2 regions of the Desulfitobacterium sp. PCE1 genome follow, and region 1 is predicted to be linked to the other one. Evidence: a T-box and tRNA genes for the amino acid it is inferred to sense, from the RefSeq annotation. Region 1 holds a T-box; the other holds one or more tRNA genes.

What was found. A T-box is a leader RNA that pairs with one kind of tRNA and senses whether it is charged. The one in region 1 lies ahead of serS (serine--tRNA ligase), so its partner is inferred to be a tRNA-Ser.
Region 2: it has a tRNA-Ser gene. The T-box ahead of serS (serine--tRNA ligase) is inferred to sense a tRNA for this amino acid. The anticodon was not compared.

Annotation. Positions count from the first base shown of each region.
Region 1 covers NZ_KB913023.1:1,411,909-1,419,995, reverse strand. Annotated here, with positions in the region: gene DESPCE1_RS0107035 (DMT family transporter) at 1-838, shown strand, start outside; gene DESPCE1_RS0107030 (diphthine--ammonia ligase) at 916-1,578, opposite strand; gene serS (serine--tRNA ligase) at 1,741-3,021, opposite strand; T-box leader at 3,107-3,302, opposite strand; gene DESPCE1_RS0107010 (hypothetical protein) at 3,789-4,514, shown strand; gene DESPCE1_RS23190 (hypothetical protein) at 4,563-4,724, shown strand; gene DESPCE1_RS0107000 (DUF2935 domain-containing protein) at 4,895-5,893, opposite strand; gene DESPCE1_RS0106995 (hypothetical protein) at 6,245-6,532, shown strand; gene DESPCE1_RS24160 (hypothetical protein) at 6,700-6,810, opposite strand; gene DESPCE1_RS0106990 (HXXEE domain-containing protein) at 6,971-7,444, opposite strand; gene DESPCE1_RS0106985 (flavodoxin family protein) at 7,729-8,087, opposite strand, start outside.
Region 2 covers NZ_KB913023.1:25,411-33,497, forward strand. Annotated here, with positions in the region: gene DESPCE1_RS0100125 (FMN-binding protein) at 1-466, shown strand, start outside; gene DESPCE1_RS0100130 (helix-turn-helix transcriptional regulator) at 733-939, shown strand; gene DESPCE1_RS0100135 (hypothetical protein) at 936-1,400, shown strand; gene DESPCE1_RS0100140 (B12-binding domain-containing radical SAM protein) at 1,404-2,741, shown strand; gene DESPCE1_RS0100145 (N-acetyltransferase) at 2,787-3,548, opposite strand; gene DESPCE1_RS0100150 (aspartyl-phosphate phosphatase Spo0E family protein) at 3,705-3,875, shown strand; tRNA gene DESPCE1_RS0100155 (tRNA-Ser) at 3,997-4,090, shown strand; RNA gene ffs (signal recognition particle sRNA large type) at 4,164-4,426, shown strand; gene dnaX (DNA polymerase III subunit gamma/tau) at 4,487-6,157, shown strand; gene DESPCE1_RS0100165 (YbaB/EbfC family nucleoid-associated protein) at 6,177-6,509, shown strand; gene recR (recombination mediator RecR) at 6,520-7,116, shown strand; gene DESPCE1_RS0100175 (pro-sigmaK processing inhibitor BofA family protein) at 7,206-7,460, shown strand; gene nifJ (pyruvate:ferredoxin (flavodoxin) oxidoreductase) at 7,920-8,087, shown strand, end outside.

The DNA.
Region 1 (8,087 bases):
ATGGTTGGAGCACCTGTTATTATCCTTATTCGCCGTACCTGTGCTCCTACTGAAGCGTCATGAGCTGAAACGACTCAATCCTGGGGACTGGCTCGCTCTTTTATTTATCGCATGGGGCGGATCGGCTCTAGCTTCGATTTTGTTTACCGCCGGATTTACTTACGGCAATCCAAATGTCGTCCTTCTCCTGCAGAAAGTTCAGCCCATCTTTGCTATTCTTCTCGCCTCCTGGTTGCTCAAAGAACGCATGCGAAAAGACTTCTATGCTCTATTTGTTGCAGCACTTATAGGCGCTTATCTACTTACTTTTGGTTTGCACATGCCAACTTCCGGAGTTAGCTCCTCAGAGCTTATCGGATCATTATGTGCCATCGGTGCAGCCGCGCTATGGGGCGGATCGACTGTTATGGGAAAGCGTCTTGTCGGAAAATTATCGTTCACGACCTTAACCGCACTTAGATTTGCTATAGCGCTGCCACTATTAACCATCATTGTATTTGCACAGCACCCGAACTGGGCTAACATTGGTCAGGCTCTCAGCCTGGCTCCGGTCTGGGCGAACCTATTATTCCAGACTCTCGTGCCAAGTCTTATAAGTCTATTGCTCTATTACCGCGGGTTAAATGGTGTGCGAGCCTCTTATGCCACCATCGCCGAACTCGCATTCCCTGCAACCGGCCTACTTTTGAACTGGTTTATTCTGCACCAAACCATAGATCTAGGGCAATGGATTGGGTTTGCCATAGTCTGGCTTGCTGTACTGCAATTATCTCGGATGCCTAACGATCCTAAGTCAACGGTGAAAACTTCCGACGGAGCGAACTTCGCCAGCTTATAACATTTTCTCCAAACCGCTTTCTAAACATTAAACGGCTAATGGGGCGATTGATTGTACCCCCTTAGTCGTTTTTATTTTCATTCTAATAAAAGAGGCAATATTGCATAATTACCATTTCTTATTATTTCATCGAATTTAAAATTTACAGGTTCTTTAAAAAGTGGTCCATCGTATACAAAGGTGTGGTATTCCCCCTCTTCTCCACAAATGTCTGCACCTTCGGCTACAATTTCTGCCATAAGGTCTTTGGTTAAGGTTCTTCCTAGAAACCTTTCACTAAGCCTGGATGAATCCACAACAGTTATAACAGCTTTAAAACCACTTTCTATAAATTCGTAAACCAATTCTTTTCTACTTTCATTCCAAAGTGGAAATATACTTTCAATCTTAGCAACTTTACAACGAGCATCACACCAATCGTAATGGGCCTGGATATCAATATCACCAAAAACACAAGCATTAATGCCATTGTCCTTTAGTTTTAACAGTGTCTTTTCAAAATCTTTAGTATAGTCATCACCCTCTCCTGTTTTTACAAGTTCTAAAGGGATATCCATAAGCTGTGAAACTCTATTCAAAACCTCTACTGGAACCCCATGAAACCATGAACGACCGGCGTTCTTGTTATAAGTAGTCAGTAAACTTACCGGCTCACACCCACTCTTTATAGCTCGATACAGCGCAAGTACACTATCCTTTCCTCCACTATAAGATGATGCGAACTTTATCTCTTTATTCATATTCACTCTCCTACTTTATGCTATTTTTTGCTTAGCTTCATAACTGTCTATATATATCTTAGTGTACAAGCAGATACCCCCTGAATCCAGTGAATCTTGGCGACTGAGTAAAATCACTCCCCCAATAAAAACCGCCACAAAAGTGGCGGTAACAAACAGCAATTATTTGATTAACTCTTTACCCCCCATATACATTTGCAATGGTTTCGGTATTGATAGGGTACCATCTTCCTTCAAATTATTTTCTAAAAATGATATCAACATTCTTGGAGGTGCTACGACTGTATTGTTAAGAGTATGCGGGATGTAGTTTTCTTTGTTTTTACTTTTTATCCGGATAGAAAGACGTCTTGCCTGTGCATCCCCCAAGTTGGAGCAACTACCAACTTCAAAATATTTTTTCTGTCTCGGTGACCACGCTTCTATGTCTATACTTTTTACTTTTAGATCTGCCAAATCACCCGAACAACACTCCAAAGTACGTACAGGGATATCCAAAGTGCGGAAAAACTCAACCGTATATTGATATAGTTTTTCGAACCAACCTGCACTATCTTCCGGTTTGCATACCACAATCATTTCCTGTTTTTCAAATTGATGAATTCGGTATACACCCCGCTCTTCAATGCCATGGGCACCAATCTCTTTACGAAAACACGGCGAATAACTGGTTAGTGTTTGAGGAAGTTTTTCTTCATCTAGGATTGTATCAATAAATTTACCAATCATAGAATGCTCGCTCGTGCCGATGAGATATAAATCTTCACCTTCAATCTTATACATCATATTTTCCATTTCTGAGAAGCTCATAACACCGTTTACAACATTGCCTCTAATCATAAATGGGGGGATATAATAGGTAAATCCTCTGTCAATCATGAAGTCCCGCGCATAGGAGAGAATCGCAGAATGCAAACGTGCTATATCACCGCAAAGATAATAAAAACCGTTTCCACTTGTTTTTCTTGAACTGTCAAAATCGATACCCTTAAACTTTTCCATAATATCAACATGATAGGGTATCTCAAAGTCTGGTACAACAGGCTCACCAAATCGTTCAATTTCGACATTTTCGCTATCATCCTTACCGATTGGTACTGTGGGATCCATAATATTGGGGATAATCAGCATCCTTTCGCGAATCTGGATGTCAAAGTCATCAATTTTTCTCTCCAATTCTGCGAGTTTATCTGCCATAGCAACTATGTCTGCCTTCGCTGATTCAGCTTCATCCTTTTGTCCTTTTAATATCAATACACCAATTTCTTTACTGATTGAATTTCTTCTGCTTCTGAGATAATCACGTCTTGATTTCGCTTCCCGATTTTGAGTATCTAAGGCAATAACTTCATCTACAAGGGTGATTTTTTCATTCTGAAACTTTTTTCTGATATTTTCTTTAACGATCTCAGTGTTTTCACGCAGCAACTTAATGTCTAACATTATTTTCCTCCTCATCTATATTCTTTTCATTAGAGATAACAGTATGAGTTTAGAAAAATAAAAGCCTTCCGAACCCATACAAATAATATGGGACGGAAAGCATCCGCGGTACCACCCAAATTGTCAGATAACACTGACCACTCTAAAGTGCTGTAAAGGGCACACCCTTCGACTCATCGCCGACAGCTCAAAAAATGGAACGGTTTAATTTCTCACCGGTTCGCACCAACTACCGGCTCTCTGGGAGATTTATAAACCTTAGTTTTTATCATCGCTATTAAATGTATTATATGCATCTATAAATAAATTTACAAGAAGAATTGTTATAGTTTGGTCGTGTGTATACATTTTCCTACTTTACGAACAACACCGAAGTCAATCCATATAATATCAAAAAAGGATGATATTGGTGTATGACTTTGCGTTGCGCCTAGTCCAATATTACTGGCTTATATGGTTGTTTTTTTCCTTTCTTTTCTCTTCTATTCTGGGTTACGTTATCTTTAGAAACTATTTGACCTTACCATCTTAACAAAGGTGATGAAGATATGAACAGCATGGGCTTAACGGACAATACAAAAACGACAACTAAATTCTGGGGAATATGGTTGCCCGTCCCTACCGTCATAGCCATCATAAACTCTTTATTCTGGACATGGTTAATTCTCCGAACAGTAGGGTATGTTGAAAACCCAATTGAAAAATCAGTGCCCCAAATAATTGACTCCTTTTAGTTTTGCATAGGAATAAAAGGGGGGGGGATTTTCATGTCATCCGATAAATCTATTAATAGATTTCCGAATTGCTATTATTTTCTAAAGAGATACTGGCAGAGTGAATTCCATTCCAAACTCTGTCGAATAACTCGAAAATACTTCCATAACCGCTTAGATCCTTTTAACTTGTGTCCGCGTACAATTCTCTTTTGGTTTTTTATCCCCCCCTACAGAGCAATTGGCATTTCAATCCTTGACCTTCAGAGAATAGCAGTCTACGGACGCCAACAGATAGAACCAAATCAGACCATCTATCTAATGTTTAAAATATTAGAATTAAATTCTCCAATCCCTTTGACATTGCTCATCATGTTTGCTTCCTTGGGGTTAGTCTTAACCGACGGAGCGAATAAAATTGTTCAGGCTGTTCGTTCAGAATACGAAAATATTGTGCCAACAGATGAGTCAGTGACGCCGTCTTTAAATCCCTTCAATTTAACTCCACGCATGTCTATATATTTTCCTATCATTGATGATCACACCTCAATCGGTTTTTTGACAATCGATTTGCGACACATAGAATTTAGTATTAAACAATCCTTAGAGCCCAATGAAAATATCAAGAGCCTCATTCGATTTATAGATATATATGCACCTTTTCCCCTGCAACTTGGAATTATGTTTCTGTCTGTCGGACTTTTTCTCTGTGGCATTATTTTTAAATTTATCCTAAGCCTAAATCAGGAGCTCCTTGATGAAATAAGGTGCAGTTTATAATCGCAGAGTTACGATTTCCAGCTTATGCTCGCCAAGAGGAGAGATACCATGACTTTATATGATTTATGGGCACACGGCACACTTTTATACGCACAACCCTTTGCCTATTTCTCTCCGTTGGTATCGCTGGGGGCATTTATCTTTGTTGTTTTCATAATTACTGCCTTGAAAATGATTTTAGAGCATAAAGAACAACATGTTCTATGGTAATATAAGCTCCTTTAATTCTGGCGGGTAAGAATGGGGGATTTCATTAATTATCAGAATCAAATGTTTATCGCCGATTCTTAAACGATGGTGTTTATATAAATTTTGAGTTGGCCTTAAACAAGCTTTAAGGCCAACTCATATTGTTTTTTAACTACTTTTTGATCGTTAGATTAGAATAAAGAAGGTGTACGAATTTTTAATTGTCCTGACAACTCGTTTTTCAAACCAAAGATTCTCCCAGAAGTATCTAGTATCCGTAAGAAGTGATTTGCCTCCCGTAGGAGATGATCGGCAAGCAAAGGAAATATGATTGACTTTATGCGGTTAGCTAATATTAATTCTTCTGCAGTAGCTTTAAAATTACGCAAATTGCTTGTAGCCGCAATTTCTTGGCCAATCAATTGACCTAAAGGATTTGCACCACTCTCTGTTTGGGCACGTAAATTAAAAAATAACCTTGCAAAATTATTGGCTTGATCTATCAAGGCAGCTTCAGTCGGGTCTAACAAATGGGCAATGAATTGGGCATGTTCAGCCATTTGCAGATCCCAGAATACTTTTTGGCAAATTACTTCTTGTGTCAAGTCGATTGATCCCCTTCTCTGCAGCAATCTTAGTTGCTCAATAAAAAGGAGCGCTTCGCGTCGAATGTGGACAATAAGAAGTGGAAAGTTAAAAGTAAACAACCGACCAGATAACATCGCATCCAAGACTTGGGTTTTAAATTTAACTAATTCTCTCGTTAGCACGATAGCTCTTTCATTTAGGCTTTGAACATTTCCTTCAATAGCTGGGTTCACATTTTCTGCTGCTGGTACAAGTCTTAGCTCTTGAACAGTTAGTGACGTATCAAGTGGAACTCCACCTAATCCTTGCGTCTTCTGTTCAGCCCTTAAAGTCATATTCGTTGCAACTTCTCCAGAACACAATACAGCCGAATCTACATTGCCATTCGCTAAAAGAATAGCCTCAGTTAAAAGGGCATTAAAGGAATTCATGAAATGAATCGCCTGTTGTGACAAAGCTTCATCTTTAGAAAGAAATCCCGCTGCTAAGAAGAAGGAGTGTTCCTTCATAATACGCAAAAAGAAAAGATTTAAATTTAGTGACTGACGAATAAAGACATTTGTTGGTAATAACCCATCAGTAATTCCCGAATTAAATAACATTATTCGGTAATACCTCCTTTCTTTGACTATTTAGTACATGTTATTCCAGGATTGTACTGACGGTTACACTAGTACAAATGAATTTCATTGAACTTTTAGAGATGTCGCTCATTTAACACTTTAGGACAAGCCAAAACTCCCAAAATATATAATCGGTCTTAATACCTTATGTCGGCGGAGTAAAATAAGCAGCATCCGTTAATACAGGCAGGAATGTTCCCTTCCCCTGACCGCTAAACGATCATTATGTCAGACTGACCTAAATTACACAGAAAACCCTCTGACAACTTTCTTAGACACCCCCTGTGGAATATATTACCATCGAGAATGTATTAAGAGGTGATCTATTTAATGTACTATCCTACAACCATACCCGTCTATGCACCATATCCCCGGATGGTAGCAAGATATCCATTGACTCATATCGGTAGTTATGAACCACCGGAGTGGGAAAGATTTGAAGAACAGTTTCATCCACTTTGGCTGAAACAACTTGAACGTCGTATGGGTATAATACCGGGTCGTGAACCTATCTGGTGGGAGCTTTATGAAGAACAATTCGAGCCGCCTTGGTTACAACGTTTAGAGAGAAGGATGGGAATTCCTCAACCATTTAACCCGCTTTACGATCTTCCATGATCGGTGAGACATTTATATCTTTAGTTAAACTTCAACGGCCACAATATCGGCCGTTTTCTTATTCGCTTATACTAGATTCTGTAGACTCTGTGCCTTATATTGATATTTTTAACAGGATCTAAAAGAAATCGGGCCGAAAAATCCACTCTTTCAGCCCGATTTTTGTTCTAAAAAATCCAATTCTTTTTTATTATTGGTGCTCTTGATGGTGTCACTGTAATTATAATATCACTTTCTTTCACTGCAATTTCCAAATCTTCTACTGCTTCAAATAGGATATCTTGTGTACTAATTTCAAATTCGCTTTGAAGCTTATATCTAATACCATTGACAAACTTTTTTGCATTTACTGGATTTAAAAAGCCCTAAAAAAAGATGCTGTATGAAACTGGTATTCTATCGGCACCCAGTATATTGCAGAAAATACTCCATATTAAGCTACTCATTAAATAATCCTCTTCCTAGTTTAAATAGTGGTCGCAGCGATGTAAGTGTTGCAGTCGCAATCACAACAAAACCGATTACCAATTTGTTAACCTCGAGCTGATTACCATATTGCCAAAATATCAAATACAATCCGATCGGCAAATTTAGAAAAACACCCGTTAATGTTCCGGGAGCATACCTCTTTAGAAATATTGTAGCTATCAGGTGGGGGAATATTGAGTTAAAGCACATCATCATTATAAAACCGAGATACAAGTACTTTATAACCTCATTTGAGTTTGCTGCTACTAAAAAAGCAAACGTTAAAATATATCCAAATAATGTCACAACCATGACTGCAAAGCGAAATTCATTATTTCCTACTTGTTGATGATATCTGCCCGCGTACTTTGACCACTTTGGCAACCAAATCCCTTCTTCAAGATTATGCAGCGTGAAGGACATCAAAAATAATAATTCAAACATCTCGTTATTCCCAAACCTTTCTATTGCATATATCAAACTGTGATTATTTGGCTGACTGGATTCCGCCACTGATAGCAGAAGCTAGACCTTCTTAATTATATCAAATAAAAATCATTCTTTTCCCATATTAGTGCTTATTCTTTAAATATCTTTTTCATTACTGACATGAATAAAGTGCAATCCCTTGTCCTGAGATGCACTCTATTCATGTCTGCATATTCACTTTTCAATGGTATAAGCGTACTCCGATGGCTTGATTGCGTTTAAATTTCCTTTTTGATTTGCTATCGTATGAAATTTGTCCTAACACGATCTTCTTCTACAGGAACAGGTATTTTTTCTTTTCCAGCGTCAATTGTCTTAAGGAGCCAGGCCATTGATCTGGCATTTTTACGAAGGGTCTGAATACCTTCTCCGTCCTGAAGAACTTCTCCTTTTTCCATACCATACGCTACTGTCCAGTATTGGGACGGCGGTATGACTGTCTGAGCTAAGTTAAGATAGTTATTGAGCTGGTGTACTACATCTACACCACCGGCACGTCTTACAACAGAAATGGAAGTTGCAACCTTATATTTGAAATAGCCTGAACTTGTGTAGAATACTCTGTCCAGAAAAGCCTTCATTGTTCCTGCTATTCCTG
Region 2 (8,087 bases), 1.4 Mb from region 1:
CGGAGGTATTAATATTTTTCGAATACTATCCGAAATGAATAGTGATGTTACCTATGAAGCAATGGTAGAAGAGCAGCAAAAGGAAGACAACACCAGTAATAATACAAGTTCTAATCCCGCCCCTAACCAAGCTGATTTACCCTATTATTTTTCTTTTAAAGGGCTAGAGCTGGCCAATGGAACCTATATAACTGAAAGTACCGGTTATAGTCCCGGGTTGAAATTAGAGGTCACCATTGAGGATAATTTCGTCAAGAAGATCAAGATTCTGCAGCATTTTGAGGTGGATTCCAAATACTACAAAGAGGCCATGCTTGTAATTCCGGCTGCAATTTTAAAGCAACAAACTTTAGAGGTTGATGCGATTACCGGTTCGAGCATGACCTCCATAGGCATTATTAAGGGAGTCAGAAAAGCGGTATTGGATTCAATAGAAAAATATAATGAGGAACAAATCGGCGATTAAGCTTTTTTAATAGCACTGCCTACAAGGAGGGGGTTTTTAACGTGTTCCCCCTCTTTTGTAGTGTAAAATGCCCGGTTCCAGAACCGAAGTCTCCGATCTCTCCCGCGACGGCCAAGGACTGGAGGGGAATAAAAGATGTACCCTTTGGAGCATTTTCCTAGCTTAAGCACTTTTTTATCTATGGTGTAAGGTTAACTTGACACCATACCGCCGATCTGCTATTTTTAATGTAAGGTGTACCTGACATCATAGCAGGGGGTAATGCCGTGCAAAATAATGTAAAGCGTCTCCGGGAAGAGCGTGGACTAACTCAAAAAGAGCTGGGTGAGCATGTGGGAGTTTCACGACAGGCCATCAATGCCATAGAAACAGGCAAATTTGATCCATCCATTTGGCTGGCGTATGATCTGGCGCAATTCTTTAGTGTAACCATTGAGGCGCTGTTTCTGTTCAAAGAGGAGGATAGGAAATGAAGCATTTTCTCAAAAACCCGGCAGTCAATGCGATAGGATTAAGCCTATTTACCGCCTTCTACGGGTTAATCTTTATTGTTACTTCCGGACATCTTGAATTTGAAAATCTCTTATACTACAATCGGGCAACGGCCATTCATCCCTTTTGGACCGGCTGGAGCAATTTTCTGGCTTCCGGACATCACGCATACATTGCTTATGCCTTAATAGGGATAACCGTACTGGTTGTACTTATGCTGATCTTTCGCCGTCATCACTATGATGAGTACCACACAGCCTACCTTATCCAGTGCCTTGCAGTAGCTGCCATCCTTACACTTGCCGCCATTGCCGGATTTTATCTGATGATATTGAGTGAGCCTAACGGCATTGTTGAAAAGTTTACTCTGTTCATCGTCATACACTGGACAACGGTAGTGCTGGCAGACCTGGTTTATGTGCTGGTATGCAGATGGAGATAGGATATGAGAATCGTACTGATTCAACCTAAAATGAATAAAAGGCCTATGGATACTGATTTGAAGACTCGTATGGCTCCTCCTTTGTCACTGCTTACGCTGATGAGTCTTACACCTGAGGGTCATGAAGTGATCATGGTTAATGAAAATGTGGAGAAAATAGATTATCACTGCGGTGCGGAGATGGTCGGCATCACCATAACTTTGGATGTCATGCCCAGAGCAGCAGAGATTGCGAAAAAATTCCGCCGACTGGGAATACCTGTGGTGGCAGGCGGAATTCACGTTACGAGCAGTCCGGATGAGTGCAGCGGATATTTCGACGCTGTTTGTATCGGCGCTGCCGAGCGGGTATGGGCATCTATGATAGAAGATGCTGCACGGGGCAGGCTTCAGCAGGTTTATCATGACATGGCGGATTTTCGGGGAGATGAGATTGTCCCTCCGGCCTACAACAGAATCGATAAAAGCCGCTACCTCTATACAAACGTTATCACCACAAGCCGCGGCTGTCCCAACCGATGTGACTTCTGCTATAACAGCTGCCAAAACAGGATGTATATCCGTCGCCCTGTCGAGGATGTGCTCAGGGATATCGAATTCCTGGGAACCCGGCATATCCTTTTTATTGATGATAATTTTATCGGTGTGCCTTCCTACACTCGTGAATTACTTAATAAGCTGCGGGGAATGGACCTTAAATGGAGTGCGGCTGTGACCACTAAAATAGCCGACCATCCCGATTTGCTGGATCTAATGGCTGAGACGGGTTGCCAAAGTCTTTTTATCGGCTTTGAATCAATCAATAACTCGTCTTTGCATGGGGTAAATAAGGACAATCACTTTGAGAAATATGAAAAGCTTGCCGCAGAAATTCACAGCCGAGGCATTATGATCAATGCCAGCATGGTATTCGGCCTGGACGGGGATGAACCGGATGTTTTTCAGAGAACACTGGATTGGCTGGTAAAGAATAAGATCGAAACCCTGACTTCCCATATTCTCACTCCATACCCCGGCACAGAGCTATATCGCCGAATGAAAGATGAAGGACGAATAACTGATCATGAGCTGTCAAAGTACAATACGGCTCATGTAGTATTTCAACCTAAAGGCATGACAGCGGAGGAATTGTACGAGGGTTACCTTTGGATATACCGGGAGTTTTACTCCTTTCCCAATATATTGCGCCGTATGCCGGAGCATAGAGCACAACGAAAATCTTATCTCTTATTTAATATTTTTTACCGCAAATTAGGCCGGTTCACATCGGCACTGGCGCGGATCGTCCCTATGGGGGCGGTAGGGCGGCTAGCGGCAAGAATCTCCTATAGGGTAAAATGACATGATAGGTCCAGCGGAGAGATAAAGATATCTGATACCCTGAACTCAGCAAATTTTCATTTTGATTAAAAGCTTGTCGAAGCTCTTTTCGGAAAGTATCTCGTTGGTAATAAATTTGCCGTTATAAAAAAGGGCATAGGTGGTAAATGGATTGGGTGCCTTTTGTCCCTGTTCCGTTGTATCAAGTTTAATGGCTTGAACAGCAAACCCTTTTGATGTTAGATGATTTATAAGGATCGGGACATATTTTTCAGTATGGGGACATTGGTTTGTATAATAGATAACCCAGCCTTTATGATCAATAAGGTCGTTTTTCACACACTCTTTGAATTGGGGAATGTTTGCTTGGGCACTGAAGGGAAGATAGAGCAGTTCATAATAAGGAACCGCTTTATCTGCTATTTTAAAGCCTTTGTATTTCAGATACTTGGGATCAGAGAGAAAGGGCATTTTCTTCTCCGTAGATAAAATAACAATCCCCTCTTTCCCTTTTTCCTTTGAATCATTGATGCAGCGTTCCAGTAATAAATTAGCATATCCCTGACCTTTGTACTGTCCGGAAACCCAGAAGCAATTAATGAACATATAGTTATCGGCCACAATAGGGCACCACGCTTTTTCTGCAGGAATATATTCGATAAAAACTTTTCCACGTACATCTAATTTATCGAAGACCAATCCCTCGGATAAGCGTTTTCTGAGCCAATCTTTTTTTGATGAAACCCCGGATTCTCCTTTTTTATCGGTAATTGCACAGCAAATATGTTCGGAATCCAGATTGTCCAATGTTAATCTTTTAAACTCCATAAATTCCACCTCACTCCCATGGTTAATATTCGTCAGGACTACCCGCTTTCCTTGCTCTTATCGACATTTATTTACCTTATTATGGATTTAATTTCGTTGTTATTTGCATGTGAATCGATTAAAATCTTCTTGAAAGCAATTTCGGGAGGAATTAATGTGGAAAAGAGGTTATTAAAGAAGATTGAGGTGCTTCGTAGAAAATTGTATCGATATGCTACGACACGCAGCTTAGTTGATGATGAGGTCGTAGAGTTAAGTCAAGAGCTGGATCATCTTTTGAATCAATATCAGCGTTTGGATAAGTACAGACAGATGTCTTTTTGGTGATTTTACTGCTTATTCCATTGGCGGAAATATTATTTTATTCGTCTTTTATTGACATGTCTCTAATGTTAGCTTATAATAAGCTTCGTCACCAAATTTCATAGTCTTTTGACAAGACGAACACGGAGAGATGGCTGAGCTGGTCGAAGGCGCTCGCCTGGAAAGCGAGTACATGGGGTTGACCTGTGTCGAGGGTTCGAATCCCTCTCTCTCCGCCATAAGCGCATTTTAGCCAAGTTTGATTCGTTTCGTATTCGACTTTGGCTTTTTATTTTGTTATAATTGATTTGGCCGTGCTAGACGGGGAGGTAGCGGATCCTTGTACTCGCAACCCGCTTTAGCGAGGTGGAACTCCTGCATGAGGGCAGCGTTTGTGGAGCGGCCGGGGCTAATTGTGATGAGGTCTGGGTCTTGCGCAACAGAGCACTTCGAACCGTGTCAGGTCCTGACGGAAGCAGCACTAAGGAGCAAACTCTGTGTGCCGCAAGGTCGCCTAGGCTGAGCAGTGAATCTCGGATTCGTCCGGAAGCGTCTGTTCGAGTAAAGGTGCACGGCCTTAAATATTATCATAAAGGTGGTCTAGTACCATCTTTTTTGCGTAAGGTGGGAGCCCAATGGCTTATTTGGCCTTATACCGCGAATGGAGACCGAAGAATTTTAAAGATATGGTAGGGCAGGAGCATGTCACAAAGACGTTGATGAACGCTCTCGTGCAGAGTAAAGTAGCTCATGCCTACCTTTTAAGTGGACCGAGAGGGACTGGTAAGACCACTACAGCGAAGGTCTTGGCCAAGGCTTTAAATTGTGAGCACCGGGATGGGGTTGAGCCTTGCAATCAATGCCCTTCCTGTCTGAGCATCGATCAAGGAAGCGCGATGGAAGTCTTTGAGATCGATGCAGCTTCCAATCGGGGAATTGATGAAATCCGTGATTTACGGGATAAGGTTCGCTTAAGTGCCGGAGAAAGCAAATATAAGGTTTATATTATTGATGAAGTTCATATGTTGACTACCGAAGCCTTTAACGCCCTTCTCAAGACCCTGGAGGAACCCCCTGAGCGGGTGGTGTTTATTCTGGCTACCACGGAAGTCCATAAAATCCCCTTAACCATTCTTTCCCGGGTTCAACGCTTTGAATTCCATCGGATTTCCTTGGAGCAAATTTACAAACATTTAGATAAAGTATGCCAAACTATAGGTCGGGATGTGGATTCAGAAGCCCTCCAGATTATCGCCCAAAAATCTGAAGGGGGGCTGAGAGATGCTTTGAGCATTTTGGATCAGTGCCTCCTGCTGGATGGGAAGCTGGGAGTGGAGCAGGTCTATCAAGTCCTGGGAATGGTAGGGGAAGAATTCAGCGCCAAACTTGTGGATCACCTCTTGGCTAGAGACTATGCCAAGACCTTAGGTTTTTTAGGGGAAGGCATAAATCAAGGGATGGATCCCAGACAGATTATCCGCGAACTGTTGGATTATCTGCGGCAAGCTTTGCTCTATACTTCAACTCAAGCCTTCCCTCATATTGCGCCCCATCTTAAGGAGCATTTGGCTTTTCAATGCGAAACCATTGGACTCAAAGCCCTATTGCAATGGATAGGAATTCTGCTTCAGGGAGAAAGTCAGTTAAAATATGCTGCTAATGCCCGTTTAGCGGCGGAACTTCTTTTGGTTCAAGTGATTTATGACTCCGGGCCCAGTTATGGCAAGGAATCTCCACAAGTTCTGGAACGATTGCAGGAATTAGAGGAGGAGATCAAGAACCTTTCTTCAGGGAAGAGTCGCAAAGAAAGTAAAGTAGAATCACCCAAGAAGGCCGAGGAGAGAAGTTCCGACCTACCGAGTCATAAAAAGCATGTTGAGTCTCCAGTCCAGGATAAACCTGTAAGTACCCAGGAAGGCAAAGATAGTTCTTCCCTGTCCTTTCAGGATGTCCAAGGGCATTGGGGAGAGGTTTTAGAGCAAGTAAGAAAACGCAAAAAATCCACCCATGCTTTTTTGATGGAAGGTAAGCCTGTTGAATTGGATGGAGATACTTTGGTTATCGTATTTAAAGAAGGTTTTTCTTTCCATCGCGATAAGGTCAATCAGAAGGAAAACAGGGAAACAATCGAAGAGGTTCTCGGGAGTCTATTTGGCAAAGCCTATACTTTACAAAGTCTGTTGGAAAATGAATATGTAAAAGGCAACAAGGATTCAGATCAAGCTGAGAAATCAAAGGAGAATCCGATGGTCAAAAAAGCAGCTGATTTATTTGGATCGGATTTATTGATTGTTCAAGAAGAATAGTATAAGGAGTGTAGTTGAAATGGCATTTAAAGGCGGCGGTATGGGGAATATGAGCAATATGCTTAAACAAGCTCAGAAGCTCCAGGAAGAAATGGCGAGAGCTCAAGAGGAGCTTAAGACTCGCACAGTTGAGGCATCTGTAGGCGGGGGCGCCGTTCAGGTTGTGGTCAATGGGAAAAATGAACTGGTAGAGCTGAAGATTAAACCGGAAGCTGTAGACCCTGATGATGTGGAGATGCTGGAGGATTTGGTCAAAGCCGCAGTCAACGAGGGCTTGCGTAAGGTGGAAGAGCTTGTATCCTCAGAAATGGGCAAATTAACCAATGGTTTGAAAATTCCCGGTCTCTTCTAAGTGAGGAACTATGGATTTTTTAAATTATCCTGAACCCCTTGCTGATTTGATTGCGGGTTTATCCCGCTTACCTGGGATTGGACCCAAAACGGCAGGCCGCTTAGCTTTTTATCTTCTGCAGCAACCCCAAGTGGCCGAGAATTTAGCAGAAACCATTATCAAGGCTCAGCAAGAAATCAAGCAGTGCTCTCTATGCTGCAACTATACGGATCATGACCCTTGCTCTATTTGTACCGGGGAGAAAAGGGATGCTTCCCTTCTCTGCATTGTGGAGCAGCCCCGGGATGTGGTTTCTTTAGAGAAAACAAGAGAATTTAAAGGGCTTTATCATGTCTTGCATGGCGTTATATCCCCTTTGGAAGGGATCGGGCCGGAGCAGCTCACGATTCCTAAGCTCTTAGGGCGGTTGGAAGGAATCAAGGAAGTCGTCATGGCCATGAACCCAACGGTAGAAGGAGAAGCTACCGCTATGTACTTATCCAAGCTGCTTAAGCCTTTAGGAATTAAGGTGACGCGTATCGCCCATGGTTTACCGGTGGGCGGAGATCTGGAGTATGCCGATGAAATTACCATTGCTCGTGCTTTAGAAGGCCGTCGCCAGATATAAAGAGTGGTTCTCCAAAAATTAAGGTCAATAGTTCTTCTTTATCCATTTTCTGCATAATGTGGACTAGTAGTGGTAAAGGAGGACTCGTTATGACCTTAATTTTTTTGGCATTATTCATTCTATTGATCGCTTTAGTGGTTAAGAGCAGCTTAGGTCAACCTAATAAGTTCTTAAAGGCTGGGATTCATATCCTGGGGGGAATCGTAGGCTTATGGATCTTTGATTTAGTTTTGAGCGTAGTAGGATTCGGTATTCCCATTAATGTATTTACCATAACTTTGGTCGGCCTTTTGGGATTCCCGGGAGTCGTGGCTTTAGTGGGCCTACAGGTCTTAGGCATTTAAAAAGCTGGGGATTCTATTTTTTTTCTACTATATTTAGAAATTATCCAAATTTTAGAGAAGATCTGGTTTTTAAATGTGATTCGTTTCATTTATTACGAGTTTTTTACAGAATTATGGCTCTAGCTCCATTTTACGTCTTGACGGATTTATCCGGCTGAGAGTATACTGATACTGACTGCAGGGGACGTTTCGGTCTAGGTACCGAAATAGTTCCCTCAATGCATTTTTATAGAATTTTTGCGAAAATTTAATCATTTAGATCCCGAAATTTTAAAAATTCTAAATAGCACTTGATTGATACTTGCTATTTTATTAATAGTAATTTTTATATGTCTAATATAAGAATAATCCTTTTTTTCTTATATTTATTCATTCTTTTTGTATGGGCAAGGTTTGGGTGAAAAAAGAATTTCTTTTCTAACCCTTTTATTAAATTATCTTTTTAGGAGGATGTACCAAATGGCAAAAATGAAGACAATGGATGGTAACGAAGCTGCTGCACTGGCGTCGTATGCGTTTACAGAAGTAGCAACCATCTTCCCGATCACTCCCTCTTCAACCATGGCTGAATTGGTAGATGAATGGGCTGCCCATAACAAGAAAAATATTTTTGGTCAACCTGTCAAA